DNA from 4 places in the Streptomyces sp. NPDC050504 genome. Region 4 is predicted to be linked to each of the others. Evidence: riboswitches for the same ligand, from Rfam matches in the RefSeq annotation. Region 4 holds a riboswitch; each other region holds the start of a gene.

Region 1 (7,441 bases), on a different contig from region 4:
GCCGATCGGCTGCCGCGCGAGGGGCAACTCGCCTGGAAGCTCGCCGCGGCGGCGACCGCGACCGAGGAGTTGGACGCCGAGAGCGCCGCGATGGCCGTCAACCGGGTCGTCGACAACGCGTCCGTCGCCGTCGCCTCCCTCACCCGCCGCCCGGTCGCCGTCGCCCGCGCCCAGGCCGTCGCACACCGCGCGAGCGCCCCCGGCGCGTCCGCCTTCGGCACCGCCGCCCGAGTCCCGCCCGAGTGGGCGGCCTGGGCCAACGGCACGGCCGTGCGCGAACTGGACTTCCACGACACCTACCTGGCCGCCGACTACTCCCACCCCGGCGACAACATCCCGCCGCTGCTCGCGGTCGCCCAGCACACCGGCAGGACCGGCGCCGACCTGCTGCGCGGCATCGTCGCCGCGTACGAGATCCACGTGGCCCTGGTCAAGGGCATCTGCCTGCACGAGCACCGCATCGATCACGTCGCCCACCTGGGCGCGGCCACCGCGTGCGGCATCGGCACGCTGCTGCGGCTGCCGACCCGGACCGTGTACCAGGCCGTCCAGCAGGCCGTGCACACCACCACCGCGACCCGGCAGTCCCGCAAGGGCGAGATCTCCAGCTGGAAGGCGTGCGCCCCCGCCTTCGCGGGCAAGGCCGCGATCGAGGCCGTCGACCGGGCGATGCGCGGCGGTACCTCGCCCTCACCGATCTACGAGGGCGAGGACGGCGTCGTCGCCCGGCTGCTCGACGGCCCGGGAGCCGACTACCCCGTCCTGCTCCCCGCGCCCGACGAGCCGCGCCGCGCCATTCTCGACACGTACACCAAGGAGCACTCCGCCGAGTACCACGCACAGGCCGTCATCGACCTGGCGCGACGACTGCGCGGGAGGACCGGGCCGCTGGAGCGGGTGCGGTCGGTCGTCCTGCACACCAGCCGCCACACCCACCGGGTGACCGGCTCCGGCTCGGGCGACCCGCAGAAGTACGACCCCGGCGCCGGCCGCGAGACCCTCGACCACTCGGTTCCGTACATCTTCGCCGTGGCCCTGGAGGACGGCGCGTGGCACCACGAGCGCTCCTACGCTCCCGAGCGGGCCCGCCGCCCGGAGACCGTCGCGCTGTGGCAGAAGATCACCACCGTCGAGGACCCGCGGTGGACCCGCCGCTACCACGACCCCGACCCGGCCCTGCGCGCCTTCGGCGGGCGCGCGGTCGTCACCCTTCAGGACGGTGCGGTCGTCGAGGACGAACTCGCGGTCGCCGACGCCCACCCGGCCGGGGCCCGCCCCTTCGACCGGCCCGCCTACACCGCCAAGTTCCGCACGCTCACCGGAGGCCTCGTCGCCCCCGCCGAGCAGGACCGCTTCCTGGCCACCGCCGAACACCTGGCCGAGCTGGGCCCGGCCGACCTCGACGGCCTGTTCCCCGCCGTGGACACGGCGGCCGTCGCCGCGTACGACAGCCGGCTCCCGAAAGGCCTGTTCTGATGCTGTTCCACACCCGCACCACGCCCCAGGAACGCCGCCGGGCCCTGCGCGAACAGCTCGCCACCGGGCGCCTGTTGCGCATCCCCGGCGCGATCAGCCCGCTCTGCGCCCGCCTCGTCCAGGACGCGGGCTTCGAAGCCGTCTACCTCTCGGGCGCCGTGCTCGCCGCCGACCTGGGCCTGCCCGACATCGGCCTGACCACGTCGACCGAGATCGCGGCCCGCGCCCAGCAGACCACCCGGGTCACCGACCTGCCCGTGCTGATCGACGCCGACACCGGTTTCGGCGAGCCGGTGAACACCGCCCGCACCGTCCAGCTCCTGGAGGACGCGGGCCTGGCCGGACTCCACCTGGAGGACCAGGTCAACCCCAAACGCTGCGGCCACCTCGACGGCAAGACCATCGCGCCCCGCGAGGACATGGTCCGCCGCGTCCGCGCCGCCGTCGCCGCCCGCCGCGACCCGGGCCTCCTGCTGATGGCCCGCACCGACGCCCGCTCCGTCGAGGGGCTCGACGCGGCGATCGACCGGGCGAAGGCCTACGTCGACGCCGGTGCGGACGCGGTCTTCCCCGAGGCGCTGACCGACCTCTCCGAGTACGAGGCCTTCCGCGGGGCCGTGGACGTCCCCCTGCTGGCGAACCTCACCGAGTTCGGCAGGACGCCCCTCCTGGACACCCGGACACTGGAGGACCTCGGCTTCGACATCGCGCTCTACCCGGTCACGCTGCTGCGCGTCGCGATGGGCGCGGTCGAGGACGGGCTGCGCACGATCGCCGCCGAAGGGACCCAGCGGTCCCTCCTCCCGCACATGCAGACCCGCTCCCGCCTCTACGAACTGCTCGGCTACGAGGAGTACGCGGTCTTCGACTCGGCCGTCTTCGACTTCACGCTGCCGCCCGGCACGTGAGGCGCTCCTCCTCCGACGGCGGACTCGGGCCGGGGCGCCGCGCGGCGCCCCGGCCCGGTGCTGCGCGGCGGGATCAGTCCGTGGGGGTTCCCAGCTCCGCGCGGACCGTACGGGCGGCGGACACGAGGCTTTCGAGCGAAGCCCGGGTCTCGGGCCAGCCGCGGGTCTTCAGGCCGCAGTCGGGGTTGACCCAGAGCCGCTCGGCCGGGATGGCCTCAAGTCCCTTGCGCAGCAGGGCCGCCGCCTCTTCGGTGCTCGGGACGCGCGGCGAGTGGATGTCGTAGACGCCGGGTCCGGCCTCGCGGGGGTAGCCGTGGGCGGCGAGCTCGCGGGCGACCTGCATGTGGGAGCGGGCGGCCTCCAGGCTGATGACGTCGGCGTCGAGGTCGTCGATGGCCTGGACGATGTCGCCGAACTCGGCGTAGCACATGTGCGTGTGGATCTGGGTCTCCGGCCGCACCCCGGCCGTGGTCAGGCGGAACGCCTCGGTGGCCCAGGCCAGGTAGGCGGCGTGGTCGGCGGCGCGCAGCGGGAGCGTCTCGCGCAGGGCGGGCTCGTCGACCTGGATCACCGAAGTGCCGCCCGCCTCAAGGTCGTTCACCTCGTCGCGCAGCGCGAGGGCGACCTGCCGCGCGGTGTCGCCCAGCGGCTGGTCGTCGCGGACGAAGGACCAGGCGAGCATCGTGACGGGCCCGGTGAGCATGCCCTTGACGGGACGGTCGGACAGCGACTGGGCGTAGGCCGTCCAGCGCACCGTCATCGGCTCGGGCCGTGAGATGTCGCCCGCGAGGACCGGCGGGCGCACGTAACGGGTGCCGTACGACTGGACCCAGCCGTGCTGGGTGGCGAGGTAGCCGGTCAACTGCTCGGCGAAGTACTGCACCATGTCGTTGCGTTCGGGCTCGCCGTGCACGAGGACGTCGATGCCGGTCTTCTCCTGGAACGCGATGACGTCGCGGATCTCGTTCCTGATCCGCTCCTCGTAGCCCTCGCTGTCGAGCCGCCCGGCCCGCAGGTCGGCGCGGGCCGTGCGCAGCTCGGTGGTCTGCGGGAACGAACCGATGGTGGTGGTCGGCAGCAGCGGCAGTTCCAGGTGGGAGCGCTGGGCGGCGGCCCGCTCGGGGTACCGCTGGGGGCGGCGCGCGTCCGCCCCGGTGACGGCGGCGGCACGGGCGCGCACGACGGGGTCGTGGGTGATGGCCGAGGCCGCGCGGGAGGCCAGGGCGGCGCGGTTCGCGGACAGTTCGGCGGCGATGGTGTCGGTGCCCTGTGTCAGCCCCTTGGCGAGGGTGGCGATCTCGGCGGTCTTCTGCCGGGCGAAGGCGAGCCAGCGCAGGATCTGCGGGTCCACGTCGCGTTCCAGCGAAGCGTCGAGCGGGACGTGGAGCAGCGAGCAGGAGGCGGCCACGTCGACCCGGTCGGCCAGTCCGAGCAGGGTACCGAGCGTGCTCAGGGACTTCTCCAGGTCGCCCACCCAGATGTTGCGGCCGTTGACGACCCCGGCGACCAGCCGCTTCCCGGGCAGGCCGCCCACCGCCGCGAGGCCACCGAGGTTCGCGGCGGCGGCTTCGGTGAAGTCGAGGGCGAGCCCTTCCACCGGGGCCTTGGCCAGTACGGGCAGGGCGTCGCCGAGCCGGTCGAAGTAGGAGGCGACCAGGAGCTTGGGCCGGTCGGCGAGCGCGCCCAGCTCGCGGTAGGCGCGGGCGGCGGCGTTCAGTTCGGCGGGCGTGCGGTCCTGCACCAGGGCGGGCTCGTCGAGCTGCACCCACTCGGCGCCCGCGGCCCGCAGGTCGGCGAGGACCCGGGCGTAGACGGGCAGCAGCCGGTCGAGCAGGGTGAGCGGGTCGAAGTCGGCGGCGACGCCCGGCGCGGGCTTGGACAGCAGCAGGTAGGTGACGGGGCCGACGGCGACGGGACGGGGCGCGAGGCCGAGCCCGAGGGCTTCCCGCAGTTCCGCGACCTGCTTGGTGGAGTCGGCGGTGAAGACCGTGTCGGGGCCCAACTCGGGCACCAGGTAGTGGTAGTTGGTGTCGAACCACTTGGTCATCTCCAGCGGCGCCACGTCCTGGTTGCCCCGGGCCATGGCGAAGTACCCGTCCAGCGGGTCGGCGGCCACGGCGGCGCGGTGCCGCTCGGGGACCGCGCCGACCATGACGGTGGTGTCGAGGACGTGGTCGTAGTAGGAGAAGTCGCCGGTGGGGACTTCGCTGATGCCGGCGGCGGCCAGCTCCTCCCAGTTGCCGCGGCGCAGTTCCGCCGCGGTGGCGCGCAGCCGGTCGGCGTCCACGCGGCCCTTCCAGTACCCCTCGATCGCCTTCTTGAGTTCCCGGTCCTGCCCCTGACGGGGGTAGCCGTACACGGTGGCCCGTGCCGCCGCGGCTGCGGTCCTGCTGGTCACGGAGATCTCCTTCGCGAGATGAATCCCTGAGATCCCGGAGACGGGACGAGAGCGCGAAGGGGATGACGAACCGGACGGCGACGACCCCGCGCGGCAAAGGCGCGGCCGTTCCGTCCAGTGTGTACGCCGACCCGCCCACGAGGTCACCGGGATGTCCGCACGCGGAACGGTCCGCGTGCGGGCAGTGGCAGGTCTTCGGACTCGCGGGCACGCCCTCGTCGTTTCCGACGCGGACACCTACTGGCCGTCGCTTCCCAGGTCCCGTCCGGGGCCCAGTGCTCATGACGGCGGTCGTTCCCACTCACCGCTGCGGGGCAGTCCCGGATTCCCACCGGGTTCCCTCTTGCGACTCCCTGCCTGGCGGGCAGGGCGAACCAGCTGCGGGGCCAGCCTACGCGCCGCTGCTCGTGCGCGACCAGTGGGTCCGGGGGTCGGGACGGTGAACCCGCGGTGGACCGGCCTCCCTTCGCGCGCGGTTCACGGGCGGTACACGAGTTCCAGGAGGACGGCCGCGATGAGGAGCCAGGTGCCGATGCCGAGCAGCCACATGCTGTCCGTCGTCGCGCCGATGGCGCACAGGAGGACGGAGCCGACGGCGAGGGCCAGCACGTGGCGGCGCACGCGGCGGTCTGCGGGCAGGCGTCCGTCGGATCGGTTCATGGGGCGAACGTAGGGCGGAGGCGCGGTGCGCAGGGGCGCGGCCGACGAGTCTTCACGCGACCCTGACGCCGTGCGGGGACGCGGTGTGCGACAGGGCGGCGCACCGGTCTTCCCGACGGGCTTCTGACGGGGGCTCACCCCAGACCGGGGAGCGTCGAGACGATGAGGTCGATGAACTTGATGCCGATGAAGGGCAGCACCAGGCCGCCGAGCCCGTACACCAGGAGGTTGCGGCGCAGCAGATGGTGTGCGGAGGCGGGCGTGTAGCGCACGCCGCGCAGCGCGAGCGGGATCAGGGCCACGATGATCAGGGCGTTGAAGATGATCGCCGAGGTGATCGCCGACGTGGGGCTGTGCAGCCCCATGACGTTCAGCGCTTCGAGGCCGGGATAGGCCCCGGTGAACATCGCGGGGATGATCGCGAAGTACTTCGCCACGTCGTTCGTGATCGAGAAGGTGGTCAGCGCGCCACGGGTGATGAGGAGCTGCTTGCCGATCTCGACGATCTCGATCAGTTTGGTCGGGTTGGAGTCGAGGTCGACCATGTTCCCGGCCTCCTTGGCGGCCGAGGTGCCGGTGTTCATCGCCACGCCGACGTCCGCCTGGGCCAGCGCGGGAGCGTCGTTGGTGCCGTCGCCGGTCATCGCGACCAGCTTGCCGCCCTCCTGCTCCCGCCGGATGAGGGCGAGCTTGTCCTCCGGGGTGGCCTCGGCCAGGAAGTCGTCGACGCCCGCCTCGTGGGCGATCGCCCGTGCCGTGCGCGGGTTGTCGCCCGTGACCATGACCGTACGGATGCCCATGCGGCGCAGTTCGGCGAACCGTTCGCCGATGCCTTCCTTCACGACGTCCTTGAGGTGGACGATCCCCAGGACCCGGGGCCCGCCCCCGTCGTGGACGGCCACCAGCAGCGGAGTGCCGCCGGCGTCCGCGATCGCGTCGCACCAGCCCCGGGCCTCGGGCGGCACCGCACCCCCGTACATCTCCACCCAGGCGACGATCCGGGCCGCGGCCCCCTTGCGGACGTGGCAGGCGCCGCCGTCCCAGCGCAGGTCGATGCCGCTCATCCGGGTCTGCGCGCTGAACTCCACGAACCGGGGGTCCGCCAACTCGCCCTCGGCAGGCGCCCGCAGGCCGTACAGGTGCCGGGCCAGGGCGACGACGGACCGGCCCTCGGGGGTCTCGTCGGCGAGCGAGGAGAGCTGCGCGGCGTCGGCGAGGAGCGCCGCCTCCACCCCCGGCATCGGCGCGAAGGCCACGGCCTCGCGGTTGCCGAGGGTGATGGTGCCGGTCTTGTCGAGGAGCAGGGTGTTCACGTCGCCCGCGGCCTCGACGGCCCGCCCGGACATGGCGAGCACGTTGCGCTGCACCAGCCGGTCCATGCCCGCGATGCCGATCGCGGAGAGCAGCGCGCCGATCGTGGTCGGGATGAGGGTGACGAGGAGGGCGACGAGCACGGTCGTGGACGGGGCGGCGTCCGCGTACCCCGCCATCGGCCTGAGCGCGACGACGACCAGGACGAAGACGACGGTCAGCGCGGAGAGCAGGATGTTGAGGGCTATCTCGTTCGGCGTCTTCTGCCGCCGCGCCCCTTCGATGAGGGCGATCATCCGGTCCAGGAAGGAGTGGCCCGGCCTCGAGGTGACCCGGACGACGATCCGGTCCGAGAGCACGGTCGTGCCGCCGGTGACGCCCGAGCGGTCGCCGCCCGCCTCGCGGATCACGGGCGCGGACTCGCCCGTGACGGCGGACTCGTCGACCGAGGCGATCCCGGCGACGACGTCGCCGTCGGCCGGGACCAGCCCGCCCGCCTCGACCAGGACGAAGTCGAACTGTTTGAGATCGGTCGCGGCGACCTCCTCCGTCGCCGCGCGGTCGACGTCCGTGCCGTACTGCCAGTGGCGCAGCCGCAGCGCGACCGTGTCCGTACGGGCCCGGCGCAGCGACTCGGCCTGTGCGCGTCCCCTGCCCTCGGCGACGGCCTCGGCCAGGTTCGCGAAGA
Region 2 (7,441 bases), on a different contig from region 4:
CTCAGCTCCTTCCTGATCCCACTCGGCAGCTTCATGGTGCTGCCGTTCATGTCGGTGTTCCTGCACGAGCGCCTGGGCATGGGGCTCGGGGCGGTCGGGGTGGTGCTGGCGGCGGCCTCGCTCGTGCAGTTCTCGGGCGGAGTGCTCGGCGGGGCGCTCGCCGACCGGGTGGGGCTGCGGCGCACGATGCTGTGGGCGCTGGTGGTGCGCACGGCGGGGTTCGCGGCGTTCCTGCTGGCGCTGCGCTGGCCGCCGCTGGCCGTGGGCGCGCTGGTCCTCACGTGCTGCGGGGCCGCCCTGTACCTCCCGGCGAACAAGGCGTACCTGGTGCACGGCGTGGACGAGGCGCGGCGCCCGGCGTTCCTGTCGGCGGGCAACGCGGCGCTCAACGCAGGAATGGCGGTGGGCCCGCTGGTCGCCGGGCCCTTCGTGCTGTCGTCACCGGGGCTGTTGTTCCTCGGTGTGACCGTGCTGTTCGCGGTCGTCGCGGTGGGGCACGCGCGGCTGCCCGCGGCGGCGGCGGACGAGGCGCGGCCCGGTGGCGGGGGCGCGCCGGGCGAGGGGTTGCTGACGGGCCTGGCGGTCCTGCCGTTCGTCGCCAACGGTCTGGCGTTCTACCTGTACTTCCACTTCCAGCACTACATGGCGGTGTACGCGCAGGAGCGGGCGTCCACCGAGTTCTACAGCCTCGTGCTGCTCGTCTGCTTCGTCCTGGTCATCGTCGTCCAGCCACCGGCCTCGGACACGATCCGGCGCATGAGCTACCCGCTCGCGCTCGCCGTCGGTTTCGCGGGCCTCGCGGCCGGAATGGCCGTCATGGCGCAGGGCTCGCGGGTAGCGCTGCTGGCGGGCGGCGTGCTGATCACGCTGGGCGACATCGTGCTCTTCCTCAAGAACGACCTGGAGGCCCTGCGCCGCAGCTCGCGCTCCGACGCGGTGGTCTTCGGTCAGCAGCGGCTCGCCGCCGGGCTCGGCGCGTGCGCCAGCGGCGTACTGGGCGGGCAGCTGTACGGCGTGGCCGAACGGGCGGGCGACACGGGCTGGTTCTGGCTGCTGGCCGCCGCCCAGTGTCTCCTGCTGCCGCCCCTCCTGCTCGCGCTGCGGCGCGGCTCCGAAAGCACCACCACCGATACCGACGCCATCCACGACACGGAAGGAACACCGGCTCCCGATGACACACACGGGCGGATTCCAGGACGATGACTTCTGGATCGAGTTCCACGACTTCCTCTTCTCCGAGCAGCGCTACACCCAGGCCGAGGAGTTGCTGGACTCCTCGCCGCTGCTCTCCTTCGCACCCGGCGCGCGGATCCTCGACCTGTGCTGCGGTCCCGGGGTGTTCACCGTGCCGCTCGCCCGGCGCGGCTTCGACGTGACGGGGGTGGACCGCAGCCCCGCGATGCTGGAGCGCGCCAGGAAGCGGGCGGCCGACGCCGGGGCCGCGCCCGCGTACGTCCGGGCCGACATGCGGGAGTACGCGCAGCCCGGCGCCTTCGACGTCGTGCTCAACATGTTCACGTCCTTCGGGTACTTCGAGGACCCGGCCGACAACTCCCGTGCGCTGCGCACCATGCACGACTCCCTGGTGCCCGGCGGGACGGTCCTGCTCGACATGGCGGGCAAGGAACTGCTGGCCCGCAAGGTCGTGCCGCCCAAGGTCGTGCAGCGCGGCGATGACCTGCTGGTGCAGACCGACACGGTGCTGGACGACTGGGCCAGGCTGCGCAGCGACTGGGTGCTGGTGCGGGGCGACCGGGTGACGCGCACCAGCCTGGTCTGGTTCGTGTACAGCGCGGTCGAACTGCGGCGGATGGTCGAGGACGCGGGCTTCGCGGACGTCGAGGTCTTCGGCGGTTTCGACGGCAGGCCCTACGACCACGACGCCGAGCGCCTGGTGGTGCGGGCGGTACGCGGGGAGTAATGGGCAGGGGCGTGCGACGGTTCGCCGCACGCCCTTTGCCCCGCACTCGACCGACCGTAATATCTCCTGGTCATCACCGCGACGGGAGACAGGAAGCCGGTGCGATTCCGGCACGGTCCCGCCACTGTGACCGGGGAGTGCACCCCTGAGGAAGGCCACTGCGCACCGCGCGGGAAGGCCGGGGGAACGTCGATCCGGGAGTCAGGACACTGGCCTGTCGCGGGTCCGATCCGAGGAGCGCGGACTCCGCAGGAGGCTCTACGTGTACGACGGCACACCCCGTCCCCCTTTCGCCCCACCCCGTTCCCTGCGCCTCCCGCGCCGCGGGACCCTGCGCGCCGCGGCCCTGGGCGCCGCCCTGTCGGCGGTGCTGCTGACCGGCTGCGGCACGTCCGAGGACGCGTCCGACAAGGGCGGTTCGGCCGACTCCGCCACCAAGGGGTTCCCGGTCACGGTCGACAACTGCGGCATGCGCACCACGTACGAGAAGCCGCCGTCCCGTGTGGTCGCCATCCATCAGCACCCCACCGAACTGCTGCTCAAACTCGGCCTGAAGGAGAAGATCGTCGGCACGGCCTTCCCCGACTCGGCCGTACTGCCCGAACTGAAGAAGGAGTACGCGGCGCTTCCCCAACTCGCCAAGAAGGAACCGTCGTTCGAGGCCGTCCTCGACACCGAGCCCGACCTCGTCTACGGCGGCTACGCCAGCGCGTTCGCGGAGAAGGACGGCCGCTCCCGCAAGGCCTTCGACAAGGCCGGGATCGACACCTACCTCAACCGCGAGTACTGCGGGAAGAAGCGGGTGTCGATGACGGACGCCTACGACGAGGTCCGCACCGTCGGCTCCGTCTTCGGCGTGCCCGACCGGGCAGCGCGCCTGGTGGCCGACCTCAAGGGGCGCGTCGACCGGGCCGGGAAGGCCGTCAGGGGCGCGCCCGCCGTGCCCGTGTTCGTGTACGACAGCGGGGACAAGTCGGCCTTCACCGCGGGCGGCAAGAGCCTGGGCACCGAGATCCTGAGGCTCGCGGGCGGCCGTAACGTCTTCGCCGACATCGACGAGGTATTCGGCGACGCGTCCTGGGAGCAGGTGGTGGCGCGCAGGCCCGAGGTCGTGGTGATCTACGACTACGCGGGGGCGGGCAGCGTGGAGCGCAAGAAGGAGTTCCTGCTCTCGCAGCCCGCGCTCGCGGACGTCCCGGCGGTGAAGAACAAGCGGTTCGTCGTGCTGCCGCTGACCGCGACGCTCGTCGGGATCAGGGCGCCGTACGCGGTCGAGGAGCTGGCCCGCGGTCTGCACCCGGAGCGGTTCAGGTGACGGCACCGGTCGAGGCGCCGCTCCGCGGCGCGCTCCCGGCCCCCGGTGCGCCCCTCCTCCAGGGGGCGCGCCGCTGGCCGTTCGCCGTCACGCTGGTGGTGCTGGGCGCGCTGCTGCTGGCCTCCGTCACGGCGGGCATGGCCATCGGTTCGGTGGACGTGCCCCCCGGCCAGGTCTGGGGCATCGTCAGCCACGCGCTGGGCGCCGACTGGACGGAACCCGACTGGTCGCGGGCGCGCGAGACGATCGTGCTGGACGTGCGCGGGCCGCGCGTGGTCCTCGGGGCGGTGACGGGCGCGGGGCTCGCGGTGGTCGGCACCGCGATGCAGGCGCTGGTGCGCAACCCGCTGGCGGAGCCGTACCTGCTGGGCGTCTCGTCGGGTGCTTCGCTCGGGGCCGTCTCGGTGATCGTCTTCGGATTGAGCCTGTTCGGCCCGCTGTCCCTGTCGGTCGCCGCGTTCGCGGGCGCCCTGGTGACGCTGCTGCTCGTCTACGCGACGGCCCGTACGGGCGGGCGCATCACCTCCGTGCGGCTGGTGCTCTCGGGCGTCGCCGTGGCCGCGGTCATCACCGCGGTGATGAACCTGATCCTGCTGACGTCCGGGCGGGGCAACGAGGCCCGCGAGGTGCTGGCCTGGACGCTCGGCGGGCTCGGCGGCGTCCAGTGGGACACGCTGTGGCTGCCGGGCACCGCGCTGCTGCTGGGCGTCAGCGTGCTGCTCGTCCAGGCCAGGTCGCTGAACCTGCTGCTCGCGGGCGAGGAGGCGGCGACGACGATGGGGCTCGACGTGGGCAGGTTCAGGGCCCGGATGTTCGTCCTGCTCTCGCTGGTGACCGGGGTGCTGGTGGCGGCGGCCGGGCCGATCGGCTTCGTCGGGCTGATGCTGCCGCACATCGTGCGCCTGGTCGTGGGCGGCGACAACCGCCGTGTGCTGCCCGCGTCGGCGCTCGCCGGCGCGGTGTTCCTGATCTGGGCGGACATCGCGGCGCGGACCGTCGCGGCGCCCATGGAGATACCGGTGGGAGTGCTGACGGCGCTGTGCGGCGGTCCGTTCTTCCTGTGGCTGATGCGCCGCGACGCCCGCAAGGACGCCGGCCGGGGAGTGGGATGAGCGCGATCGAACCGGCCGTCGAGCTGGCTGTGGAGGGGGTGACGCTCACCGCGGGCGCGCACCGCCTGGTGCGCGACGTATCCCTCACCGCGCGGCCCGGCGAGGTGGTGGGCCTCGTGGGGCCCAACGGCAGCGGCAAGTCGAGCCTGCTGCGCGCGGTGTACCGCGTGCTGCGGCCCGACGCGGGGCTCGTACGGGTGGGTGGCGCCGACACCTGGAAGCTGCCGGTGCGCAAGCTGGCCCGTACGCTCGCGGCGGTGGTGCAGGAGTCGGGCGCGGACTTCGACCTGACGGTGCGGGAGGTGGTGGCCATGGGCCGCACCCCGCACAAGCGGCTGCTGGACGGCGACAGCGCTCAGGACGCCGCGCTGGTGGCGTGGGCGCTGACCGCGGTGGACGCGGCGGCGCTGGCGGACCGGCCCTTCGACCGGCTCTCGGGCGGCGAGCGGCAGCGCGTGCTGATCGCCCGCGCGCTGGCCCAGCGGCCCGCGCTGCTGGTCCTCGACGAGCCCACCAACCACCTGGACGTACGGCACCAGTTGGAGGTGCTCGGCGTGCTGCGCCGGCTGCCCGCCACCGTTCTGGTGGCGCTGCACGACCTGAACCTCGCCGCGTACTACTGCGACCGGCTCTACGTGCTGCGCGACGGGGCGGTGACGGCCTCGGGGCCGCCCGCCGACGTGCTGACGGAGGAGTTGCTCGCCGAGGTGTACGGGGTGGCGGCCGAGGTCGCCGTGCACGCGCGCACGGGGGCGCCCCGGGTGACGTTCCTACCCGGGGAGCCGGTGCCCGAGCCGGTGCCGGTGGGACCTGATCACTCGGATTCGTGATGGTGCGGCGCCGCCGGGGGCGGGTCGACGGGCCTGGGGCGGCCTCCGTCGTGGCCCGAGACCACGACGGCCAGCAGGCCGACGACCACGGCGGCCGCCACGAGGCGCCCCGCCGCCCTGACGGTCCACCGCAGCCTGCCGGGCCCCGCGGGGTCGGCGCCTGGCGCCCCCAGGCGCTCGGCGCGGCGCGCGGGGCGCAGCAGCCGTAGCAGGAGCAGTGCGGCGACGGGGACTTGCAGCAGCCACAGGACGGTGCGCGGCCACTCGTCGTACCAGACGTTGGTGCCGTACAGCAGGGTGTGCCAGACGCTGAGGACGTAGACGACGGCGACGAAGCGGTGCAGGACGCGCCAGGTCCTGGGGCCGATGCGGTGCCTGACGTAGAACAGCAGGCCGAGGGGGATCCCCAGGTAGAGGGCGCCCTGGCCGATGGGGATGGCCACCTGGCCGGTGCCGGAGTCGTACCAGCCGGGGACGAAGCTGTCGGCGAAGGCGCCCCAGAGCCGTCCGGCCCACGCCGCCCCCGCGTTGTACCGCACGAGTTCGGCGGAGAACATCAGCGCGTGGGCGAACATCAGGGCCATCGTGGTGAGGCTCGTGGTGCGGTGCCAACGCTCCAGGACGGGCGGCGGCACGGGCAGCCGTGCGGGCTTCGGCCCCGAGAGCAGCAGGCCGAGCATGACGGTGCCCCAGGCCCAGAGCAGTCCCGACCAGCCGAAGGCCTGGCTGAGCAGGTACATCCAGTACGTGTCGGGGTCGTCCATGAAGGGCATGACGGCGACCGTCGCCGAGGCGCCCGAGCGCATCCTGAAGTACAGGAAGAGGAAGATCGCGAGGGTGACGACCAGGCCCGCGGTCGCGTCGGGCGCCGCCGCGACGAGGTCGGAGCGCAGTCGAACACGCGCGCTGCCGCGTTCTTCGTTCACCGGGGCCGGTGGCGTTCCGTCGCGGCCTGTGGTCTCCGGCTGCATTGCTGGCCCCTCGGGCTGTTGTCACCTGGTGCGTCACCTGGTGCGTCGTGTGTGTGCCGGTCAAGTCTGGCCGGGAGGAGGGGGCCTTGCCGAGGATCATTCCAGCCACAACACACCGCTTCGTGAGCCATCGAGGGGAATCGCGGTGAAGGGATGTTCGACGTCACACGGATCAATAGAATCACCCAAAGTCGTCTTCCTCATGAAAATCTGGGTTAAATCGCCCTTCTTTTGAGGAGTTGACGGCTCAGTGCAGTTCACTTCACTCACCCGTCCGGGAGGCAGGCGCGCCGGTTCCGTCCTGGCGGCGACGCTCTGCTCCCTCCTTGCGGTGCCCGCGGCGGCGCTGCCCGCGGGGGCCGCGCCGCGGACCCCGCCCGCCCTGGCCAAACCGCTGCCCGGCGGTCTGGGTCCCTGTGTTCCCGGCAGTTGCCCGCCCGACGGCTACCCCCCGATCAACAACGACCCCATCAAGTACCGCGACAACGCCGTCAACGTGTTCGTCGGCGGCGACTTCATGGTCCGCGAGAAGGCCGCCGAGGCCGAGGGACGCGTCGTGGTGCTGGGCGGCTTCGACCAGAACAAGGCCGAGGGCGTCAGCGGCATCTACAACGTCGGCGAGGCCGGCGTCGGCTCGCGCGTGACGCCCGACCCGGGCTCCGACTGGCTCACCACCGGAGGGAACGTCACGGTCGCACCGGGACAGCGGCTCCTGGCGGAGGACGGCGTCGTGCGCCACGCGGGCGACGCCACGGGCACGGTCATCGGCACCAAGGTCAAGGACCCGGACGCCGCGCTGCCCTACCTCGCGCTGCGCGACCAGCTCACCGAGGCCAGCCAGTGCTACGCCCACCCGGAGGGCGGCACGCGCCCTGCCACCGGCACCGCGACGCACGCGGGCGGCGAGACGCTGTTCACCGGCGACGGCACCTCCGCCCTCCAGGTCTTCAACGTCGACTTCGACCTGATGGGCGGCACGGGCGGCCAGGAGGGCATCTCCTTCGCCGGAATCCCCGACAACGCCACGGTCCTGGTGAACATCCTCGGGACCAACCGCACCATCAACACCTACAGCGGCACCATCGACGACAGCAGCCCGCTGAACAAGATGCGCAACCGCCTGCTGTGGAACTTCCCCGACGCCACCTCCGTCGAGATCAAGGGCACGGGCCAGTTCCAGGGCAGCGTCCTGATCGGCAACCAGAGCTCCGCCGCGTCCGTCAGCGTCCCCGGCATGAACGGCCGCTTCTTCACGACCGGCTCGCTCACGCACACCAGCCCGCCGTCGGGCG
Region 3 (7,441 bases), on a different contig from region 4:
CGAGCGACCGCCGCCGTACGTTCAGGAGACCACCCGGAACGTACGGCGGTAGCTGTTGGGCGTGGTGCCCAGCGAGCGGGTGAACTGGTGGCGCAGGGCGGCGGCCGTGCCGAAGCCCGCGCGCACCGCGATCGCGTCCACCGTCTCGTCGGTGGTCTCCAGCAGCCGCTGCGCCAGCAGGACGCGCTGGCGCAGGAGCCAGCGGTACGGGGTGGTGCCGGTCTCCTGCTGGAAGCGGCGCGCGAAGGTGCGCGGCGACATGTGGGCGCGGGCGGCGAGCTGTTCGACGGTCACCTCCTCGTCGAGGTGCTGGTCCATCCAGACGAGGACCCCGCCGACGGTGTCGCACCGCGAGCGGGGCAGCGGCCGCTCGATGTACTGGGCCTGGCCGCCGTCCCGGTGCGGCGGCACGACCATGCGGCGGGCGACGCCGTTCGCGGTCTCGGGGCCGTACTCCTGGCGCAGCAGGTGCAGACAGGCGTCGATGCCCGCCGCCGTGCCGGCCGACGTGAAGACCGGGTCGGCGTCCACGTAGAGCACGTCGGGCTCGATGTGCGCCCGGGGGAAGCGGATCGCCAGCTCCTTGGCGTACCGCCAGTGCGAGGCGCAGCGCCTGCCGTCGAGCAGCCCGGCCGCGCCGAGGATGAAGTTGCCCGAGCAGACGCCCAGGATGCGGGCGCCCCGGTCGACGGCGTCGCACAGGGCGCGCAGCAGCTCGGGCGGGAACTCCCGGTCCACGTAGTGCAGTCCGGCGGGGAGGGCGATGAGGTCGGCCTCTTCGAGGCGGTCGAGGCCGTGCGGGACGTTGATGGTGAACCCGGCGGGGGTGGCGAGGACGGGGCCCTCGGCCGAGACGACCGCGAAGTCGTGCACGGGCAGCCCCTCGTCGCTCCTGTCGAACCCGAACACCTCGCAGACGACGCCCAGTTCGAAGGGGTGTACGCCGTCGAGCACCACTGCGGCCACGTTCTTCAGCATGGCAGCAGTGTGGCAGTAATTCGATGCTGTGTGTCAGTCCTGCCACTGACCGTTTTCCTTGCGGAGAGCGAGAGTTGAGGCATGAACACATTCCTGGACTACCTCGCCGTAGCGGTCGTTTTCACGCTTGTCGCCCTTCCCTCGCTCATCGGACACCTCAAGGAGCGGGCCGTCGATCGTCAGCTCGCCCGCGCGGAGGCGGGGCTGCCGGCCCTCGACGATCCGCTCTCCCCACCGGAAGTGGCGCGGCGGGCCCCGCTCGCCACCGGACGTGCCCTGACCCGCTGACCCGCTGATCCGTACGGACCCGGACGCACGGATGGGGGGCACCGCTCGCGCGGTGCCCCCCATCCGTTTGCCGGGTCTAGAAGTCGTCGTCGAAGGAGACGTTGCCCTCCACGGCCACCTGGTAGGCCGAGACGCGGCGCTCGAAGAAGTTCGTCAGCTCCTGGACGCCCTGGAGCTCCATGAACGCGAACGGGTTCTCGGAGCCGTACAGCGCGGGGAAGCCGAGGCGCACGAGGCGCTGGTCGGCGACGCACTCCAGGTACTGGCGCATCGACTCGGTGTTCATGCCGGGCAGGCCGTCACCGCACAGGTCGCGGCCGAACTGGAGCTCCGCCTCGACGGCCTCCTTCAGCATGTCGGTGACCTGCTGCTGGAGCTCGTCGTCGAAGAGCTCGGGCTCCTCCTTGCGGACCGTGTCCACGACCTCGAACGCGAAGTTCATGTGCATGGTCTCGTCGCGGAACACCCAGTTGGTGCCGGTCGCCAGGCCGTGCAGCAGGCCGCGCGAGCGGAACCAGTAGACGTACGCGAAGGCGCCGTAGAAGAACAGGCCCTCGATGCACGCCGCGAAGCAGATCAGGTTGAGCAGGAAGCGACGGCGGTCGGCCTTCGTCTCCAGCCGGTCGAGCTTCTCGACCTCGTTGATCCACTTGAAGCAGAACTGCGCCTTCTCGCGGATGGAGGGGATGTTCTCGACGGCGTCGAACGCGGCGGCGCGGTCGTCCGGGTCGGGGAGGTAGGTGTCGAGCAGCGTCAGGTAGAACTGGACGTGCACGGCCTCCTCGAACAGCTGGCGCGACAGGTACAGGCGCGCCTCGGGGGAGTTGATGTGCTTGTAGAGCGTGAGCACCAGGTTGTTCGCCACGATCGAGTCGCCCGTCGCGAAGAACGCGACCAGACGGCCGATCATGTGCTGCTCACCGGGGGTGAGCTTGGCGAGGTCGGCGACGTCGGAGTGGAGGTCGACCTCCTCGACGGTCCAGGTGTTCTTGATCGCGTCCCGGTAGCGCTCGTAGAAGTCGGGGTAGCGCATCGGGCGGAGCGTCAGCTCGAAGCCGGGGTCGAGCAGGTTCTTGGCGGCGCCGGTGGCGCCGGTGGCTTCGGTGGACATTACTGGCAGGCCTCGCAGGACTCGGGGTTTTCCAGGGAGCAGGCGACCGCGTCCGGGTCGGCGACCTGGGGGGACGCCTGCGCGGGGACGGGGGCCTGCGCGCGGGCCGCGCCCGCGATGCGCGTCGCGGGGCGCGAGCGCAGGTAGTACGTGGTCTTCAGGCCCTGCTTCCACGCGTACGCGTACATGGAGCTGAGCTTCCCGATGGTCGGGGTCTCCAGGAAGAGGTTCAGGGACTGCGACTGGTCCAGGAACGGGGTGCGCGCGGCGGCCATGTCGATCAGGCCGCGCTGCGGGATCTCCCACGCCGTGCGGTACAGCTCGCGCACGTCGGCGGGGATCCACGCGAAGCCCTGGACCGAGCCGTTGGCGTCGCGCAGCGCGTCGCGGGTGCGGGCGTCCCACACGCCCAGCTCCTTGAGGTCCCGTACGAGGTACGAGTTGACCTGGAGGAACTCGCCGGACAGCGTCTCGCGCTTGAAGAGGTTGGAGACCTGCGGCTCGATGCACTCGTAGACGCCCGCGATCGATGCGATCGTCGCGGTCGGGGCGATCGCGAGGAGCAGCGAGTTGCGCATGCCGGTCTTCGCGACGCGCGCCCGCAGGGCGTCCCAGCGCTCCGGCCAGTTCAGCTCGGTGTCGAAGTGGTCCGGGTGCAGCACGCCGCGCGCCGTACGGGTCTCGTCCCAGGCCGGGAAGGTGCCCGCGCGCTCGGCGAGGTCGCAGGACGCCTCGTACGCCGTGAGCATGATCCGCTCGGCGATCTTCGTGGAGAGCGCCTTGGCCTCGGCGGAGTCGAAGGGCAGCCGCAGCTTGAAGAAGACGTCCTGGAGGCCCATGGCGCCCAGGCCCACCGGACGCCACTTGGCGTTGGAGTTCCCGGCCTGCTCGGTCGGGTAGAAGTTGATGTCCACGACGCGGTCGAGGAAGGTCACGGCCGTGCGGACCGTGGAGTCCAGGCGGTCCCAGTCGATCTCGCCGGCCTCGGTGACGAACGCGCCCATGTTGATCGAGCCGAGGTTGCAGACGGCCGTCTCGCCGTCGTCGGAGACCTCCAGGATCTCCGTGCACAGGTTCGAGGAGTGCACGACGCGGCCCGGCAGCGCGGTCTGGTTGGCGGCCCGGTTGGAGGCGTCCTTGAACGTCATCCAGCCGTTGCCGGTCTGCGCGAGCGTGCGCATCATGCGGCCGTACAGGTCGCGCGCGGGCATCGTCCTGCGCGCCAGGCCCTTGGCCTCGGCGGCCCGGTAGGCGGCGTCGAACTCGTCGCCCCACAGGTCGACCAGCTCGGGGACGTCGGCGGGGGAGAAGAGCGACCAGTCGGCGTCGGCGTTCACGCGGCGCATGAACTCGTCGGGGATCCAGTGCGCCAGGTTGAGGTTGTGCGTGCGGCGCTGGTCCTCGCCCGTGTTGTCGCGCAGCTCCAGGAACTCCTCGATGTCCGCGTGCCAGGTCTCCAGGTAGACCGCGGCGGCGCCCTTGCGGCGGCCGCCCTGGTTCACCGCGGCGACCGAGGCGTCGAGGGTCTTGAGGAAGGGCACGATGCCGTTGGAGTGGCCGTTGGTGCCCCGGATCAGCGAGCCGCGCGAGCGCACCCGGGAGTAGGGGATGCCGATGCCGCCCGCGTGCTTGGAGAGCCGCGCGACCTGGAGGTAGCGCTCGTAGATCGAGTCCAGCTCGTCCAGCGGCGAGTCCAGCAGGTAGCAGGAGGACATCTGCGGGTGGCGGGTGCCGGAGTTGAAGAGCGTCGGCGACGAGGGGAGGTAGTCGAGGCGGCTCATCAGGCGGTAGAGCGCCGCGACCTCGTCCAGGGCGCGCGGCGAGTTGTTCTCGGCCAGGCCCGCGGCGACGCGCAGCATGAACTGCTGCGGGGTCTCGATCACCTTGCGGGTGATCGGGTGGCGCAGCAGGTAGCGGCTGTAGAGGGTGCGCAGGCCGAAGTACTCGAAGCGGTCGTCGCCCAGCGGGTCGATCAGCGCGTCCAGCGCGGCGGCGTGCAGCGTGACGAATTCGGCGGTGCGGTCGGCGATCAGGCCCTCGCGGTGCCCGACGGCGACGGAGGCGGAGAAGACGACGGCGCCCTGGCTCCGGGCCTCGTCGGCGATCGTACGGGCGAGGAGGCGGGCGGCCAGCTTCGAGTACGCGGGGTCCTCCGCGATCAGCCCGGCGGCGGCGTCGGTGGCGAGGTCGCGGAGCTCGGCGGCGTCCGACCCGGCGTGCCGGCCGCGCAGCGCGGCGGCCGCGACCTTGCCCGGGTCGGTGTCGGGCAGGTCGACCGTGAGGTCGGTCAGGGTCCGCAGCAGTGCGGTTCCGGGACCGTCGGTGTCCGCGGTCGCGACTGAAGCGGGATCGGCGGGCGCGATCGTCACGTGGAGGCTCTCCCTCGCTCGGCTCGGGGCCGGCGGGGGCAGCGGGGCGCCGTCCGGGCAGGCGCGAAGGGCACACCGGACGGCGTCCACCGGCCCAACCGCGAGGCCCGGACGTCTGGGCACCCGGTTCGGCTGAACCGGATGCGCCGTCGGCAGGTCATCGGACTCACGGGCACGGAAAAGCGTGCCAAAGAACACCGTTGCGGGACAGTTCCGGATTTTCACCGGATTCCCCTGCGACGACAGCGAGGACGAGCATACATGTGGGGGGTGCCTGATGCGGCACCCACCACATGTTGTGTCGCCCGTCTCGGGGCACCTGTTCGGGGTCGCCCGAATTGTGCCGTGCGCGCGCCGCGGAGCCGCTTTCCCTTGTGCCGCCTGGGCGGGCGGCGTCCGGGCCGGTCGGGGCGCTCAGCCCGATGCGCTCTCCGGGTCCACGGGGTCCACCGGGGCCCCGTCGCCGTCGGCCGGGAGGTCGCCGCGCTCCACGTCCGCGCCGCCGCCCGTGGCGCCGCTCGCGGTCGCCTCGGGCAGCACCTCGTCCAGCTCCCTGTCGTTCGCGCGGTGGGCGCCGTCGACCGCGTCGCGCAGCGTCTGTTCGTCGACGGCCGACAGCTCGCCGCTCGCCGTGATCACCCGCTCGCCGTCGATCCGTACGAACCGGTGGTCGGTCGCGCCCTTGCGGTAGCCGCCCTTCTGACCCCGCTTCCGCTCGACGGAGAGCTGGAACATCCTGCCGCTCCCGTCGGTGTGGACCGCGCCGTAGCCGTCGTCGCCGACGACCCCGACCGACTGTTTGGCGACCGTGAAGCCGGTCACCTCGGTGACGTACACGAAGTCGACCGAGGTCTGCGCGGCGCGGGCGCGCGCCTCCAGCTCGGCCCGCGGCGGCGCGGCGCCCGCTCCTGCCCGCTCGGTGCCGCAGGCGGCGACGAGCAGGACGGGGAGCAGCAGGAGCGGGGCGGTGCGGCGCGTCCTCGGGGTCGTCATGCGGGCCATCATCGCGTACGTCGAACGGGCCGCCGCACGTATGTGCGACGGCCCGTTCGGCGGCCCGGAAGGCCCGGACGGCCTAGTGGCCGGAGCCCGCCGTCGCCTTCGGCAGCTCGGCCCGGACCCCGGGGTCGCCGGCGTCCGCCGTGTAGTCCTCGGGCGAGGTCTCGTCGATGCCGTCGGGCGCGTTGACCGCCTTCAGGACGAACGTCATGACCACGGTGACGACCACGTTCAGCACGAACGCGGTGAGGCCGATGTAGCCGATCTCCCCGATGCCGGGGATCTCCGCCGACGAGCCGCCGAAGTGCTTCTGGGTCGGCGAGGCCACCCCGTACGCCGCGGCCGTGCCGTACACCATGCCCACGGCCCAGCCCGCGAGCAGCGCCCAGCGGTGGAACCAGCGGGTGAACAGGCCGCCCACCAGCGCGGGCAGCGTCTGGAGGATCCAGATCCCGCCGAGCAGCTGGAAGTTGATCGCGACGGTCTTGTCCATGGTCAGGACGAACGCCAGCGCGCCCACCTTCACCAGCAGCGAGACCAGCTTGGAGACCTTGGTCTCCTGCTCGGGCGTCGCGTCCGGCCTGATGAAGTCCTTGTAGATGTTGCGCGTGAAGAGGTTTGCCGCGGCGATCGACATGATCGCGGCGGGCACCAGCGCGCCGATGCCGATCGCGGCGAAGGCCACGCCCGCGAACCAGTCGGGGAACATGTTCTCGAAGAGCTGCGGGATGGCCAGCTGACCGTTCTTGACCTTGATCCCGGCCGCGATCGCCATGAAGCCGAGCAGTGCGAGCAGGCCCAGCATGAGCGAGTACAGCGGCAGGATGGTCGTGTTGCGGCGGATGACCTCGCGGCTCTTGGAGGAGAGCGTCGCGGTGATCGAGTGCGGGTACATGAAGAGCGCGAGCGCCGAACCGAGCGCGAGCGTCGCGTACCCCCACTGCCCCATCTCGCCGGGCACCAGCGCGCCGCGCGGCTTGTCCGTCGCCGGGTTGATCTGCGCGTAGGCGTCGCCCGCCTTGGCGAAGATCTCGTCGAAACCGCCCAGCTTGTACGGGATGTAGATGATCGCGACCAGGATCACCAGGTAGATCAGGGTGTCCTTGACGAAGGCGATCAGGGCGGGCGCGCGCAGCCCGGAGGAGTAGGTGTACGCCGCCAGCACGCCGAACGCCAGCAGCAGCGGCAGGTCCTTGACGAACCAGTGGGTGTTCTCGCCGCCGCCGACGCCCATCACGTCCAGGACGGCCTGGATGCCGACCAGCTGGAGCGCGATGTACGGCATCGTGGCGAGGATGCCGGTGACGGCGACCGCCAGCGACAGCCCCTTGGAGCCGAAGCGCCCGCGCACGAAGTCCGAGGTGGTGACGTACCCGTGCTTGTGCGAGACCGACCACAGGCGCGGCAGGAAGGTGAAGATCAGCGGGTACACCAGGATCGTGTACGGGACGGCGAAGAAGCCCGCCGCGCCCGCCGCGTAGATCGCCGCCGGGACGGCGACGAAGGTGTACGCGGTGTAGAGGTCGCCGCCGAGCAGGAACCAGGTGACCCAGGTGCCGAACGAACGGCCGCCGAGGCCCCATTCGTCCAGGCTGTTCTCGTTCTCGGCCCTGCGCCAGCGCGAGGCGAGGAAGCCCATGACCGTGACGGCCAGGAAGAAGAAGATGAAGACGGCGAGCGCGACGCCGTTCACGCC
Region 4 (7,441 bases):
TCAAGGTCACCGACTGCAAAGGCACGACCGGCGCCGCGAAGTCCTCCGCGTTCGTCGCCGACGCCGAGCTCACCGGTGACAACGGCAAGGGCACCCCCCTCTACGGCGAGACGACCGTCAAGTCGTCCGTCGGACCGGGCACCTACGACATCACCGTCACCTGCGACGGCCACGACCACCACAAGGCCGGCACCTTCACGGTCGTCCACCACGAGGTCCAGCCCACCGCCCCGGTCAGGGCGGGCGGCGGCGGCGCGGCCGAGCGTCCCGTCGAGGGCGGCGCCGTCACGGAGACCGCCGCCACCGAGGAGGGCCCCGGCACCCGGCACGCCCTCATCGGCCTCGCGCTCGCGGCCGTCGCGGCCGTCGCGGTCGCGCTGCGCACGGTACGCCGCCGCCGCGCGGACCTGGAGTAGGCCGCGGTGTCCGGGGAGAGCCGCGGCCACGGCCGCATGATCACCGGCATCGCCTGGGCGGTGCTGCTGCTCGGCCTGTGGCTGTGGGGCCGCGAGGTCACCAACGGCCCCGCGGGCGTCGCCACCCCCACGACCGGCGACGTCGCCGCGGTGGGCCGCCCCCTGGACGTACCGCTGCCGCCCGCGCACGACCCCCTGGAACCGGCCAGGCCGCACCAGGTGGAGATCCCCTCCATAGGCATCCGGGCCCCGGTGATCCCACGGGGCCTGGACGCCGGAGGGGCGATCGACCCGCCGCCCTTCGAGATGCCGCACACCGTCGGCTGGTACCGGGCGGGCACCGAGCCCGGCGCGGCGGGCGCCGCCCTGCTCGTCGGCCACGTCGACACCGAGACCAAGCCCGCCGTCTTCTACGGGCTCAGCGCCGCCCGCCCCGGCGAACAGGTCAAGGTCACCAGGACGGACGGCTCGGTCGCCGAGTTCACCATCGACGACGTACAGGTCTTCACGCGCGAGAAGTTCGACCCGCGCAAGGCGTACGGCCCCAGGGCCGACGGCCGCGCGGAGCTGCGCCTGATCACCTGCGGGGGCACGTACGACCGCGAGGCGCGCGCCTACACCGCGAACGTGGTGGTGTCGGCGTTCCTGACGGGCGTCGGCCGGGCGGCCGAGAAGGTGTGAACGGGGGACGGGCGCGGACCGGCTCCGAGCGGCCCGCGCCCCTGTCGTCACACCCTTGTCCTCACGCCGCAGGCCTCACGCCGCAGGCGTCACCGCCACCGGCCCGGTCACCCGCTCGGCCCGCCCCGCCGCCCGCAGCCCGAGGCCGCCGAACACCGCGGCGAACACCGCCCACAGCAGCGCGTGCGAGGCCAGCGACAGCACCCGGAAGTCCCACAGCAGCGTCGCCGCCACGGGCACCTCGTCGGGGTTGCCCGGCAGTGCGAACAGCAGCGCGAGCACCGCGACCGCCGTACCGGCCACCGCGAGCTGGCGCACCGGCTCGGGCCGCCCCGCCAGGCGCACGTACACCTGCCGGGCGAGGAACATCCCGAGGACGCCGACGGCGACCGCGCCCAGCCAGAGGTCCTGGCGGTGGGCGACGGTGCCGGAGTCGCCCACGCCCGGCGGGTTCGCCGGGTAGCGCAGGCCGGGGAAGAGCGAGACGGCGCAGAACGCCGCCGCCGAGAAGAGCAGTGCGCGGGGCCACGGCGCCGCGGTCGGCGTGCGGCGGTGGACCAGCGCGTAGGCGACGGCGAACAGGGCGCCCAGCGCGAGCCCGGCGACGACGGCCGTGACGACCAGGCCGAAGTGCTGGGTGGAGCGGCTGAACAGCTCTTCGTGGTGCTGGGCGGCAGCGGCTGCCGCCCCGTGCGAGTGGGCCGCCTCGCTGCGGGCCTCCTCCAGGCGGATCGCCTTGTCCATCAGGGGCTCGGCGAGGAGGAGCGAGAACAGGCCGGTCGCCAGACCGGCGGCGCCGCCCGCGGCCAGGCCGCGGCCGAGCAGGGGCAGTACGGGGGACGTGATCGCCATGGTGTGCTGGGTGTCCGTCCCGGTCAGTGGCAGGGGGCGCCGAAGAGGTGCCGCCCGTCGTGCGAGAACTCGTGCAGGTATTCGCCGGTCGCCGAGACGACGGTGCCGTTGTCCATGAAGATCGCGTAGAGCGCGAGCAGGGCGACGATCGCGGCGGCGAGCGCGATCAGCCAGTCGCGCGTGCTGATGGCCGCGGCGGGGACGGCCGCGGTGTCGGTCGACGGTGCGGAGTGCAGGGACATACCGGTGCTCCTTCTGGGGTTTCCACGCCCCATGGCAGGAGGACGACGGGCCAGTACCTGACTCTCCCGCGCGTGGCGCACGGGTTCACAGTGGCGGGACCGTCCCGGATTCGCACCGGGTTCCTGGCTGGCGTCGCCTCGATGTATGGACTTGTCGTCCGCGAGAGTCCCAGCATGGCCGGAACCTGTCAACCAAACGTCCGAGTGGCGGAACACCTGTTCGGGGGTGCGGAGAGGCCGCGGGGCACCACCTGGTCCGGCCGACGGCCCGCTCCCCCCGGAGCCGACGACCGGACCGGTCCTCGACCGTGGGTGCGCGGGCTGCGGGAGGAACCCGGCGCCTGCACGGGAGGTCTGGAGGGTCCGTGGAGCCGTGGTGCTCGGGGCCGGGGACCGGGGCCTCTGCGCCTCACTTTAGAACGGCGAACGGGCAGAGCCTAGGGGGCCGTTGACGGGATGTCGCGAACCAGTCGCTGTCCGTGCCCTGCGCGGGGCGCGCCGCGCGGGCCGCGCCCGTGGGGCTCAGTCCCGCTCCTCGTCCCCGGCCGCGCGCAGTGCCTCCGCGTCCAGTTCGCCCCTGACCAGCGCCAGCGCCACCTGGGACAGCGGCGCGCGGTGCGCGGCCGCGTAGTCGTGCAGCTCCTCGTAGGCCGCGTCCACCGAGATTCCCCAGCGTTCGGCGAGTATCCCCTTGGCCTGTTCCACCCTGACGCGACTGGTGACCGCGGACTGGAGCTGGCCGAGCAGGAACTCGCCGTGCTGCACGGTCCGTTGCTGGAGGATGCCGATGGTCGCGGTGTCCGCGAACGCCTGTGTCAGCCGTACGTCGGCGGGATCGGGCGGGTGCTGGTCGGCGTTCAGGAACACGTTCAGCGCGCCGATCGGGTTCTCCCGCATCCGCATCGGCACGGCGAACGTGTTCACGAACCCGGCCGCGCGGGCGTGCGCGGTGAACGCGGGCCAACGCGCCGCCGCCTCCGCCGAGTCGAGCGCGATCGGGCCCACCGGGGCCCCGGTGCGGCAGCAGTCCAGACAGGGCCCCTCGGCGTGCTGGGCGTCCAGCACGCCGAGCAGCCAGGCGCGTTCGTCGGAGGAGGCCGCCGTCTGGAGCCTGCCGCGCTGGTTGAGCAGCATCAGCCCGGCGGCCCTGACGTCGAGGAGTTCCACGCAGCGCGCCGCCGTCCGCTGCAGGAACTCGATGACGTCGAAGTCGTCCACGAGCGTGTCGGCGAGTTCCGCGAAGACCGAGGCGAGCTGCTGTTCGCGCAAGGGGTTGTCCATGCCTGTCACCTTGATCCGGCGGAGTGCGGAACGTTCATCGTCCCGTCCCCCTGTCGTCGTCGCTGCCCCCACGGTCCCCCGCCTCGTTCCCCTCGCTCTGCTGCTCCCCCGGGAGCGGGAATCGAAGCCTTCTCGCCACCACGTCCCTGGCCACCTCCAGCACCGCGCGCTCCTCGGCGAACGCGTAGGCCCGCAGCCGCAGCAGCGCGATGGCGGGCGTGATCCCGAGCCGTACGGAGATCATGCCGGTCGCCTGGTGCACTTCCGCGCGGTGCAGCCAGACCCCCTCCTCCAGCCATCCGTCCTCCCCCCTCGCGCCGTTCCCCCAGCAGGGCCAGGGTCAGTGCCTCGGTGAAGACCAGGGCGTCGACGAGCGAGGCCTCACCGAGCGGCCCCGGCACGTCCCTCCGGCAGGTCAGCACTCCGACGTGGATCGCCCCGATCTGGAGCGGCAGCGCGAAGACCGCGCTCGGTCCGAGCGCTTCCGCGGCCGGCAGGAACGACGGCCACCTGGCCTGCGGCACCAGCCGCAGATCGGCGTCCAGCGACGGTCCGAGGCCGCGGGCCGCGTCGGGTCCCGGTCCCTCGCCCAGCGTGAACTGGAGGTCGTCCAGGCGTGCGCTGAGCTCGTCGCTCGCCCAGATCAGCTCGCCGAAGGAGCCGTTGTCGCAGAGCGTCACGGCCAGTCCGTCGACCCCGAGGGCCACACAGCAGCGGCGGGCGAAGGAGACGTCGAGACCGGCGGTGCGATGGGCCGCCAGCTCGTCCAGCAGGGCGGCCATGTGCGCGCTGACCAAGCCCTCCTCCCGAAGTTTCCGAGCAGCGCCGCACAGCTTAGCCCCGGAGGGGCTGTTGCGGCCCTTCACCTGCTGCGGGGCGGTCACGGGGTGGCCGGGGGGCGTCCCCGCCCGGCATCCCGGCGCGCGGGGCGGGTGTGTCACGATTGATCCGCCCGGTCCTGTCCGGAGCGGACTCGGTGCACCCAAGGGGGAGTGGATGTACGGCGGTTACCGGCGCGGCGGTCCGGTCGGGGCGGTGAGCGCCCTGACGGTCGCGGCGGCCCTGCTGCTCGGCGGCTGTTCGTCCGACGGGGACGGGAAGAAGGGCACCGTGCCCCCGGTGGCGCAGCGGCCCAAGGAGGTCGCCCCCTACTGGGTCAACCCCGACAGCCGCGCCGCCCGGCAGGCCGCCGACTACGCCGGGGACGGCGAGGACGGGAACGCCGCGCTGATCGGGAAGATCGCCGCGCAGCCGGTCGCCGAGTGGATCGGCACGGAGAAGCCGCAGGAGGAGGCGCGCGGCTTCACCGAGGCCGCGGCGAAGGCCGACCGGGACGCGCTGCTCGTCCTCTACAACATCCCGCACCGCGACTGCGGCCAGCACTCCGCGGGCGGGGCCGCCGACGGGGACGCGTACCGCGCCTGGCTGGACGAGGTCGCCGAGGGCATCGGCGACCGCAGGGCGACGGTGGTCCTGGAGCCGGACGCCGTGATGCACATGGTCGACAACTGCACGGACGGGCAGTACCACGAGGAGCGGTACGCCCTCCTGAAGGGCGCGGTCGAGCGGCTGAAGCGGCAGCCGAACACCAAGGTCTACCTCGACGCGGGCAACGCGGGCTGGGGCAGGCCCGAGCAGATCTTCCAGCCGTTGTGGCGGGCGGGCATCGCGGAGGCGGACGGCTTCGCCGTCAACGTCTCCAACTTCCAGACGACGGCCGCGAGCCGGGAGTACGGGAAGAAGGTGTCCGAGAAGGTCGGCGGCAAGCCGTTCGTGATCGACACCAGCCGCAACGGCAAGGGCCCGTACACCGGGGGCGACCCCGGGGAGACCTGGTGCAACCCTCCGGGGCGGGCGCTCGGGGAGATGCCCACGGTGAGGACCGGGGACCCCAAGGTGGCGGCCTACCTGTGGATCAAGCGCCCCGGCGAGTCGGACGGGGACTGCAAGGGCGGTCCGAAGGCGGGGGACTGGTTCGCCGAGTACGCCCTGGGCCTGGCGCGGAACGCGAAGTAGCCGCCGCGGGGGGCGGGTCCCGCCCGCCCCCCGTACGGCAGGCCCTACGGGACCTCGACCCAGTACCCCTCCGACGGCGTCCCCACCGCGTCGGTCACGAACAGCATGTACCACCCCGAAGGCACCAGCGCCCGGCTCTTCGGCACCGTCACCGACACGCCCCCCGCCGTCTTCGTCACCTTCAGGGCCACCGTCCGCTGTTCGACGTCGGTGACGTGGGTGACCGCGGAGGGCCGCATCAGCTTCGCGGTCCCCACGGACCCCGAAACCGACCCGCCGACCTCGAACTCCGCCGTCGCGCCGCGCTCGATCCGCTTGGGTCCGCCGCTGATGACGGGCCGCGCGTCGCGGTAGAGGTAGGGCGGCGTGTAGATCTCGATGCGCTGTTCGAAGACCCCGGGCTTGGTGTTCGCCTTGTCCGCGAAGAGCGAGTCGGAGCCGAAGATCATGACCCGCCCGTCGGGCAGCAGCAAGGATCCGGAGTGGTAGTTGCGCCCGACCCTGGGGTCCGCCACGCGCTTGTACGCGTCGGTCTTGGGGTCGTACATCCGCGCCTGGAGGACGTTGGACCCGCCGCGCCCCCGGTAGTCGCTGGAGCCGCCGGTGACGAACACGCTGTCGTCGGGCAGCAGCGACGCGCTCGGGTAGCGCGTCCCCTTGGCGAGCGAGGCCCCGTCGCGGAACTTCGGGGCGGCCTCCTTCAGGTCCACGAGCCGGGACTTCTCGCTCGCCTCCTCGGACTCGCCGACGCCGCCGCCCCCGATGACCATGAACTTCTCGTCCTGGGCGGGCGGCAGCCGCACCGTCGCCGAGGTCTCCATGAGGTCCGGGTCGCTCAGCCCGGGGACCTTGTCGAACTTGTTGGTCTTCAGGTCCCAGACGCCCGGATCGCGGCCGACGTCGGCCGGGCCGTACCCGGAGTTGGAGCCGGAGTAGAAGAGCTTGCCGTTGTTCATCAGGAAGATCGCCGGGTAGGTGGGGAACTTCCGGACGGCCTCGGTGTACTTCCAGGTCCTGGTTTCGGGGTCGTACGTCTCGTTCTTGCCGGGAATGATCTGCCCGATCTCGTCGAGTCCCGAGACGGCGAGGAGCTTGCCGTCCGCGAGGGTGGTCACCGTGGGGTACCAGCGCGCCTCGTTCATCGGGTCGATCTTGACGTACTTCTCGGCGACCGGGTCGAACTCGAAGGCGTCCTTGATGCCCTGGAAGTCCTTCTTGTCGAGGGCGAGCTTCTGGGCTATGCCGTAGGTGTTGCGGGAGTCCTCGCCGCCGAGGCCCTGGATCCGGTAGTTGTCCTCGGTCCCGGTCTCGTACTCCTTGCCGGACTCCTTCGCCTCGACGTAGATGCGGCCGTAGCCCGGGTCGTTGCGCAGCCACTTCCCGGTCTTCGGGTCGAAGACCTTCTTGGCCTTCTCGACCAGCAGCGGGTCCTTGGAGACGAAGGTCTTGCCGTTCTCCTTGCCGGTGAAGCGGGTCCCGGCGGGCAGCGTGATCGGCTTGTCCGGGTTCTCGTTGTGGACGATCATCAGGCCGCCGGCCTTGGTGACGTCACCGGCCAGCTTCTCGTACCGGTTGGTGCCGCCCGCGATCAGCAGCTTGCCGTCGGGCAGCTGGGTGTGCCCGGAGCAGAACATGTCCTTGGGCGTGGGGATCATCTTGAAGCCGTTGGTCTTCGGGTCCCACAGCACCGACTCGAACTTCTTCGCGTCGAAGTTCTTCTGGTTGTTGCCCGAGCCCGCGACGAGCAGCACCTTGCCGGTGTGCAGCAGGGCGGCGTGGATCGAGTTGATCCGGTACTCGGAGGGGACGTCCAGGAAGTCCCAGTGGCCGTTCTCGGCCTTGTAGTCCGGCTGGTTGATCTTGTACTCGTGGTAGCGCTCGGAGGCCGTGCGGTACAGCCAGGGTCCGTTGGCTCCGGCGAGCGCGAGGACGACCGCCGTACTGATCGCCAGG

The links. Region 4 has a riboswitch for cobalamin ahead of ACIBNE_RS20505 (hypothetical protein). Riboswitches for the same ligand answer to the same signal wherever they lie in the genome.
Region 1: it holds a riboswitch for cobalamin, as region 4 does, so the genes downstream of both, metE (5-methyltetrahydropteroyltriglutamate--homocysteine S-methyltransferase) here and ACIBNE_RS20505 (hypothetical protein) in region 4, are expected to answer to the same signal.
Region 2: it holds a riboswitch for cobalamin, as region 4 does, so the genes downstream of both, ACIBNE_RS24520 (ABC transporter substrate-binding protein) here and ACIBNE_RS20505 (hypothetical protein) in region 4, are expected to answer to the same signal.
Region 3: it holds a riboswitch for cobalamin, as region 4 does, so the genes downstream of both, ACIBNE_RS17440 (ribonucleoside-diphosphate reductase subunit alpha) here and ACIBNE_RS20505 (hypothetical protein) in region 4, are expected to answer to the same signal.

Annotation. Positions count from the first base shown of each region.
Region 1 covers NZ_JBITHO010000006.1:628,454-635,894, reverse strand. Annotated here, with positions in the region: gene ACIBNE_RS25470 (MmgE/PrpD family protein) at 1-1,476, shown strand, start outside; gene prpB (methylisocitrate lyase) at 1,479-2,384, shown strand; gene metE (5-methyltetrahydropteroyltriglutamate--homocysteine S-methyltransferase) at 2,458-4,782, opposite strand; cobalamin riboswitch at 4,972-5,127, opposite strand; gene ACIBNE_RS25455 (hypothetical protein) at 5,260-5,442, opposite strand; gene kdpB (potassium-transporting ATPase subunit KdpB) at 5,577-7,441, opposite strand, start outside.
Region 2 covers NZ_JBITHO010000006.1:402,195-409,635, forward strand. Annotated here, with positions in the region: gene ACIBNE_RS24510 (MFS transporter) at 1-1,203, shown strand, start outside; gene ACIBNE_RS24515 (class I SAM-dependent methyltransferase) at 1,172-1,921, shown strand; cobalamin riboswitch at 1,972-2,154, shown strand; gene ACIBNE_RS24520 (ABC transporter substrate-binding protein) at 2,184-3,236, shown strand; gene ACIBNE_RS24525 (FecCD family ABC transporter permease) at 3,233-4,348, shown strand; gene ACIBNE_RS24530 (ABC transporter ATP-binding protein) at 4,345-5,178, shown strand; gene ACIBNE_RS24535 (ferric reductase-like transmembrane domain-containing protein) at 5,163-6,149, opposite strand; gene ACIBNE_RS24540 (choice-of-anchor A family protein) at 6,400-7,441, shown strand, end outside.
Region 3 covers NZ_JBITHO010000004.1:481,141-488,581, reverse strand. Annotated here, with positions in the region: gene ACIBNE_RS17455 (helix-turn-helix domain-containing protein) at 22-978, opposite strand; gene ACIBNE_RS17450 (hypothetical protein) at 1,060-1,266, shown strand; gene ACIBNE_RS17445 (ribonucleotide-diphosphate reductase subunit beta) at 1,343-2,377, opposite strand; gene ACIBNE_RS17440 (ribonucleoside-diphosphate reductase subunit alpha) at 2,377-4,746, opposite strand; cobalamin riboswitch at 4,880-5,022, opposite strand; gene ACIBNE_RS17435 (hypothetical protein) at 5,161-5,739, opposite strand; gene mctP (monocarboxylate uptake permease MctP) at 5,822-7,441, opposite strand, start outside.
Region 4 covers NZ_JBITHO010000005.1:348,524-355,964, reverse strand. Annotated here, with positions in the region: gene ACIBNE_RS20520 (hypothetical protein) at 1-416, shown strand, start outside; gene ACIBNE_RS20515 (class F sortase) at 453-1,097, shown strand; gene ACIBNE_RS20510 (CbtA family protein) at 1,173-1,949, opposite strand; gene ACIBNE_RS20505 (hypothetical protein) at 1,973-2,191, opposite strand; cobalamin riboswitch at 2,222-2,361, opposite strand; gene ACIBNE_RS20500 (GAF and ANTAR domain-containing protein) at 2,714-3,472, opposite strand; gene ACIBNE_RS20495 (ANTAR domain-containing protein) at 3,507-3,734, opposite strand; gene ACIBNE_RS20490 (glycoside hydrolase family 6 protein) at 4,469-5,488, shown strand; gene ACIBNE_RS20485 (galactose oxidase-like domain-containing protein) at 5,533-7,441, opposite strand, start outside.